Linked DNA regions of Persicimonas caeni. The protein of the gene in region 2 interacts with the protein of the main gene of each other region in a pairwise test. Links are inferred from orthologs where the notes say so. Each region holds a gene or a part of one and is shown on either strand. Other genes may lie near its edges.

What was found. Proteins that work in one complex are often made in the same cells at the same time.
Region 1: the proteins of gyrB (region 2) and gyrA interact in binary tests that used the Escherichia coli proteins (3 or more experiments, as listed by UniProt). The link is inferred for Persicimonas caeni from one-to-one orthologs.

What each region holds. Positions count from the first base shown.
Region 1 is NZ_CP041186.1:2,373,319-2,376,472, forward strand. What follows is about bases 30-3,154. They hold gyrA (DNA gyrase subunit A), read right to left. Parts: upstream 2,818-3,154; coding sequence 241-2,817; downstream 30-240. Other genes in these bases: FIV42_RS08805 (AtpZ/AtpI family protein), read right to left, coding at 30-46. In the rest of the region: more of FIV42_RS08805, read right to left, coding at 1-29. UniProt on the Escherichia coli protein: A type II topoisomerase that negatively supercoils closed circular double-stranded (ds) DNA in an ATP-dependent manner to maintain chromosomes in an underwound state.
Region 2 is NZ_CP041186.1:3,785,777-3,789,652, reverse strand. Bases 484-3,571 are described here. They hold gyrB (DNA topoisomerase (ATP-hydrolyzing) subunit B), read right to left. Parts: upstream 3,224-3,571; coding sequence 743-3,223; downstream 484-742. Other genes in these bases: FIV42_RS14080 (fumarylacetoacetate hydrolase family protein), read right to left, coding at 3,538-3,571; FIV42_RS14090 (hypothetical protein), read right to left, coding at 484-734. Also shown: FIV42_RS14095 (M20 metallopeptidase family protein), read right to left, coding at 1-140; more of FIV42_RS14090, read right to left, coding at 168-483; more of FIV42_RS14080, read right to left, coding at 3,572-3,876. UniProt on the Escherichia coli protein: DNA gyrase negatively supercoils closed circular double-stranded DNA in an ATP-dependent manner to maintain chromosomes in an underwound state.

The sequences.
Region 1 (3,154 bases), 1.4 Mb from region 2 along the record:
CTGACGAAGCCGGTCTCTTAGGCACTTTGCTCTTCGAGTCCGTCATCAAGTCAGCTCCTTGCGAGCGGCCCGCCTCAGCCGGCTTGCACCCCGTTTTTTGGGGCGCCGGCCACGCGGCGGCGATTGACTAACACAGGGGTAGGTGTGCGTCAACTGGGTAGTTAGACGCTTCTTTCACAAACAAAAACACCCGGCTCGTCAAAGCGAACCGGGCGTTGTTGTAAGGCTGTGAGGCGAAGCTTATTCCTCTTCACCTTCATCGAGTTCGTCCTGCAGGTCTTCGGCGATGGACGACTCCTCGCCCGCCTCACCGGCGGCCTCTTCGGCGTCAATCTCGGCGCCCTCGACGCCCTCGACGCCCTCTTCGTCTTCCTCGTCGTCGGTCTCGGCCAAGCGAGCCATGCTGACGACCTTTTCGCTGTCGTCCGTGACCATGACTTTGACGCCCTGGGTATTACGCCCGTAGGTCGAGATCTCGCCGACGCGGGTGCGCAGGATCTGGCCCTGGTCGGTGATGAGCATCAGCTGGTCGTCGTTGTGCACCAGCCGGGTGCCAACCAGGCGGCCGTTGCGATCGTTGACCTTCATCGTGATGACGCCCTTGCCGCCTCGCGACTGCTGGGGGTACTCGTCGATGATGGTGCGCTTGCCGTAGCCGTTTTCGGTGATCGTGAGGATCGTCAGATCTTCGTCACGCTCGGTGGGCAACACCTCCATGCCCACCAGCTCGTCTTCACCCTTGAAGCGCATGCCGATGACGCCGGTGGCCGTGCGGCCCATGGGGCGCGCGTCGGACTCGTGGAAGCGAATCGACTGGCCGTTCTTGCTGACCATGAAGATGTCGTCATCGCCCTCGGAGAGGCGCACCGAGACGAGCTCGTCGCCCTCTTTGATGTTGAGCGCGATGATGCCGCCCGAGTGCACGTTCTGGTAGGCGATCAGCTCGGTCTTCTTGATGATGCCGTTGCGGGTGGCGAAGACGACGAATTTGTCCTCGTAGAAATCGTCCGAGGCCAAAATGGTCTGGACCGTCTCGTCTTCCTCGAGGGGCAGCAGGTTAGCCACGTGGCTTCCCTTGGTGGTGCGCGAGCCCAGAGGCAGCTCGTGGGTGCGCAGCATGTACAGCTTTCCGATCGAGGTGAAGATCAAGATATTCGTGTGCGTCGAGGCCACGAACATATCGGTGACGAAATCCTCGTCCTTGGTCCCCATGCCGCGCTTGCCGCGGCCACCGCGACGCTGGGCGCGATACTCGTCCAGCGGGGTACGCTTGGCGTAGCCCTGGTGGCTCAAGGTGACGACCATGTCTTCTTCGGCGATGAGATCTTCGAGCGACAGCTCGCTGACGTCGTACAAGATCTCGGTGCGACGCTCGTCGCCGTACGACTCTTTGACCTCGACGAGCTCGTCCTTGATGACACCCATCATCTTCTGCTCGTCGGCCAGAAGGCTTCGCAGATATTCGATGGTGGCGCGCACCTCGGCCAACTCTTCCAAGATCTTTTCGCGCTCGAGGCCGGTCAGCTTCTGCAGGCGCATGCGCAGGATGGCGTCGGCCTGACGCTCGCTGAGCTCGAAGCGCTCCATGAGGCCGGCCTGCGCCTCCGACGGCGAGTCGCTGGCGCGGATCAGCGCGATGACCTCGTCGAGGTAATCGAGCGCGATCTTGAGACCTTCGAGGATGTGGGCGCGATCTTCGGCCTTGTTCAGCTCGTAGATCGTGCGGCGGGTGACCACGTCACGACGGAAGTCGATGAAGTGGTTGAGCACCTCTTTGAGGCTCATCACCTGGGGCTGACCGTTGACAATCGCCAGCATGATAATGCCGAACGACGACTGCATCTGGGTCATCTTGTACAGGTTGTTCAACGTGATCTCGGGCATCACGTCGCGGCGAAGCTCGATGACGATGCGCATGCCCTTGCGGTCGGACTCGTCGCGCATGTCGGTGATGCCGTCGATCTTCTTGTCGCGCACCAGCTGGGCGATCTTCTCGATGAGGCGCGCCTTGTTGACCTGGTAGGGCAGCTCGGTGACGATCAGGCTCGACTTGCCCGACTTCTCGTTGTGCTCGATCTCGACCCGAGCGCGCATGCGGATGACGCCGCGGCCGGTCGAGTAGGCCTCTTGGATGCCCTTGGCGCCGTAGATCATCCCTGCGGTCGGGAAGTCCGGGCCGGGCACGATCTCCATGAGATCGCCCACCGTCATGTCCGGGTTCTCGATGAGGGCGACGGTCGCCTCGATGACCTCGGCCAAGTTGTGCGGCGGGATATTGGTCGACATACCGACCGCGATACCCGACGAGCCGTTGACCAGCAGGTTGGGCACCTTGGCGGGCAGGACCGACGGCTCTTTTTCGTTGCCGTCGTAGTTGGGCACCCAGTCGATGGTGTCCTTGTCGATGTCCGCCAGGAGCTCTTCGGTCACCCGGTTCATGCGAACTTCGGTATAACGCATCGCCGCGGCCGGGTCGCCGTCGACCGAGCCGAAGTTGCCCTGGCCGTCGACCAGGGGCACGCGCATGTTGAAGTCCTGGGCCATGCGCACCAGGGCGTCGTAGACCGCCGAGTCACCGTGGGGGTGGTATTTACCGATGACGTCGCCGACGACACGCGCCGACTTTTTGTAGGCCGCGTTCCAGCGGTTTCCCAGCTCGTGCTGGCTGTACAAAATACGCCGGTGGACCGGCTTGAGGCCGTCGCGGACATCCGGCAGGGCACGCCCGATGATGACGCTCATCGCGTAATCGAGGTACGAATGACGAATCTCGTCCTCGATATTTACGGGAATGACGTTTGCCGACTCATCTGCCATAAGGGTCTCTCCTCAAGACGTAAGCAAACGCCCCACCCGAGCGCGGCCACAGGCCGCATGGGCGGGCGCTCACCGAAAAACTACTTGTAAAAATCGTAGGTTGCTCGCTGCGAGCGCTGAGTCGCTAGCTAGCTTCGAGTCCCACATTCGCACCGAGAGCGCCGCGAGGCTATCAATAACGATCCCCACGGGCAAGCGCGACAAACAAATCAGCGTCGCCCTGAAACCTTCTGAAGCGTGGGCGCATCCTACAAGTCGAATGGTTACTGGTCTGGATGGGCACCTAACCGAGGCGCGAGACGCCTCGAGCACGTGCGCGCGCCCGATGCAAGCGGTG
Region 2 (3,876 bases):
GCCAGCATCGAGGTCGTCTCGTACTCTTTGTGGCTCAGCTCGGGATGGGCGTGCAGCTCTCGCCGCAACGAGATCAGGTCGGAGGTCTTCTCCTTGAGGATATCGTCGACTTGCGAAAGGAAATCGATGGGGGACTGCATGGTGACACCGTTCTCGAAGCGGTCAAACTACGAATCACTTACAACAACATCTTGCTCATCGAACGCCTCGTTTCCAGCTTGCTGTTGCGACTGCAACCGCTCGAGCAGGCTGGACATCAGCGCCTGGATGTCTTCGAGGAAAACGTAAGGGTTATACAGATAAATTTTGATCTCTTCGCCGCCCACGCGCACTTCGAGCATGCCCTTGGCAGCCGTAGCGTTCATGCGCTGCAGGCCGAGCGCGTCGACGTCGAGCACCGACCAGTCGATCGACCAGGCCTTTTCTTCGCGGCCGACCAAGAGTTTGTCGTCGGTGACGCCCACAAAGTGGGTGCCGGCGAACGCATACCAATAAGCGGCATGTACAGAAAGGCCGAGCCCGCCTGCGACGAGCCCGGCAAAGATGGCGGTCCACAGATTCTCGCTGAATCCGTACTGCCACCAGATAAAGCCGGCGCCGGCGAGCATCAGCCCGCCGATGGCCAGGATGAGGGTATAGCCGAGGCGATTGAGCTGATAACGAAAGACGTCGACGTCGCCCCCTTGGAGGGCTTCGTCGACGCCTTTGGTGTCGAGAAGTTGAACGTTAGCCATGGGCTCCGTTAGACATCCAAGTTACGGACGTCGAGTGCGTTGGACTCGATGAACTCGCGGCGCGGCTCGACCTGGTCACCCATGAGCACGGTGAACATCTCGTCGGCCTCGATGGCGTCCTCGATGCGCACCTGCAGGAAGGTGCGGCTGTCCGGGTCCATGGTGGTGTCCCACAGCTGCTCGGGGTTCATCTCACCCAGACCCTTGTAGCGCTGGACCGACTGGCCTTTGCGCCCGGCGTCGAGCACCGCGTCGAGCAGCACGTCGATATTCTCGTAGGTCTGCTCGGTGCGTCCGTCGACGGTGACGTTGTCACCCAGCTCGCGGAACTTCTGCCAGATGCGCACCAGCTCTTCGTACTCGAAGCTGGTGAGCATCTCGCGGTCGACGCGGGTGGTCACGAGCGCGCCCGATACACGGGTGTGCCAGGTGGCCTGATACACGTCGTCGAACTCGCGGCTCTCGGAGATGGTCGGCGCGTGCCAGCGCGCGTTCTTGTGCTCTTCGGAGAGCTTCTCGCGCACCGCGTCCATCGTCTCGCGCAGGCCTTCGGCGTCCTGGAGATCTTCGACGGTCACCGGCGTGCGCACCAACTCGTTGATCACGCGCCGGTCGTTGCGACGGCTCATGCGGTCGGCGAACTTGCGGTAGTTGATCAGCTCCTCGACGAACTCGGCGAGCTCGTCGCCCTCGAGCTCTTTGCCGGCGCTTCCGCGCAGGCTGACGCTCGACTTGACGCGCTCGATGAGGAAGTCGTTGAGCGCCTTCTCGTCTTTCATGTAGGTGATCGAGCGGCCTCGCTTGACGCCGTACAGCGGCGGCTGGGCGATATACAGGTGGCCACGCTCGATGAGCTCGGGCATCTGACGGTAGAAGAACGTCAACAGCAGCGTACGGATGTGCGCGCCGTCGACGTCGGCGTCAGTCATGAGCACGATCTTGTGGTAGCGCAGCTTGTCCATGTCGAAGTGCTCGTCGCCGATGCCGCAGCCGAACGCCGAGATCATGGCCGCGATCTCGTTGTTGGACAGCATCTTGTCGAAGCGCGCCTTCTCGACGTTGAGGATCTTACCGCGCAGCGGCAAGATGGCCTGGAAGCGTCGCTCTCGGCCTTGTTTGGCCGAGCCGCCTGCAGAATCACCCTCAACAATGTAGATTTCGCTCTCCTCGGGGTCGCGCGACTGGCAGTCGGCGAGCTTGCCGGGAAGGCTGCCCACCGAGTTCATCGCCGACTTACGCGCGATCTCGCGCGCCTTGCGGGCCGCCTCGCGGGCGCGGCTGGCCGCCAGCGCCTTGTTGACGATGGTCTTGGCCGCGTTCGGGTTCTCGTTGAGGAAGTAGCCCAGGTACTCGTTGACCACCGACTCGACCATGCCCTTGATCTCGTTGGAGACCAGCTTCTCCTTGGTCTGGCTGGAGAATTTGGGGTCGGGCATCTTGACCGACAGCACCGAGGTCAGGCCCTCGCGGATGTCGTCGCCGTTGAGCGTCTCTTTGACCAGGTCGTTCGAGATCGCGTAGGCGTTGACCGTGCGCGTGAGCGAGGCGCGCAGACCCGACAGGTGGCTGCCGCCGTCTTTGTTGCGGATATTGTTCGTGTAGCAGAACACCGTGGTGTTGTACGAGTCGTTCCACTGCAGGCTGACCTCGACCTGCACGCCCTCCTCCTCGATGACCGACCGGATGTGGATCGGCTCGGGGTGGAGCGGCTGCTTGTTCTTGTTGAGGTCGCTCACGAACGAGTTGATGCCGCCTTCGAAGCTGAAGTCGTGGCGCTTGCCGTCTCGCTCGTCGATGATCGTGATGTTGACGCCGGCGTTCAGGTAGGCCTGCTCGCGCAGACGCTGCGACAGCGTGTCGTAGCTGAACGTGGTGCCCTCGAAGATCGTGGAGTCCGGCTTGAAGGTGATCTTGGTGCCGGTGGTCTTGGCCTTGCCGATCTCCTGGACCGGCTCCTTGGGCACGCCGCGGTTGTACTCCTGGGCCCACAGCTTGCCGTCGCGCTTGATCTCGAGCTTGAGCCACTCGCTCAAGGCGTTGACGACCGAGACACCGACGCCGTGCAGACCACCGGAGACCTTGTAGGAGTTCTGGTCGAACTTACCGCCGGCGTGCAGCACGGTCATGATGACCTCGGCGGCCGACTTGCCCGTCTTTTTGTGCACGTCGACCGGGATGCCGCGACCGTTGTCCTCGATCGTGATCACATCGTCGGCGCGAATGGTGATGGTCACCGTATCGCAGTGGCCGGCCAGCGCCTCATCGATGGAGTTGTCGACGACCTCGAAGACCATGTGGTGCAGGCCGGAGCCGTCGTCGGTATCACCGATATACATGCCTGGGCGCTTGCGCACGGCCTCCAAGCCCTCCAGGACCTGGATGTTGTCGGCGGTATATTCGTTACTTTCGGCGACAGCCTGCTTGAGCTCGTCGTCGAGCTCGAGTTTGCTGCCGTCACTCGAGACAATGGGAGGTTGTTCCTGAGTCATCAAATTTCCCTGATCAGAAACCGTCTGATCGCCAAAGCCGCCCCTACGGGGCGACCGTGGCCGATGAAGATTGGATCACGACAAAATCAAAAGTCGCGGAAACGTACCATGTTCGTGCGGTGAAGGGCAATGGAGGCCTCGGTTTTTGCAGCGCCTTCTACATAAGCAATTAAGGACATGAGGGCTGCGAATCGCCCACGGGTTCAGATTCGAGATCAGCGAGCCTGGAACGCGTCGCAAAACGCAGCCCCTATGTCCTTAATTGCCTATGTAGCGGGCGTCACGCCCCTGCAAGGCGTACTCTCCAGCCAAATCTACTCGACCGGATTCTCCAGCCGCCCAATGCCGTCAATCTCAACACTGACGACATTGCCGGGCTCCAGCGGCCCCACACCGTGGGGCGTGCCGGTCAGGATGACGTCGCCTGCCTCCAGAGTCATCACCTGGCTGACGAACGCCACGACATACTCGATGCCGAAGATGAAGTCGTTCAACTGGCTGCGTTGCCGCTCTTGGCCGTCGACCTGCAACACCAGCGTGTGCTCGGCGGGCAGGAAATTGTCGGCGGTCGCCACGGCGGGCCCCAGCGGGCAGAAGGTGTCGAAACCCTTGCCTCGCGTGTACCGCTTCTCGCGCCTCTGGATATCGCGAGC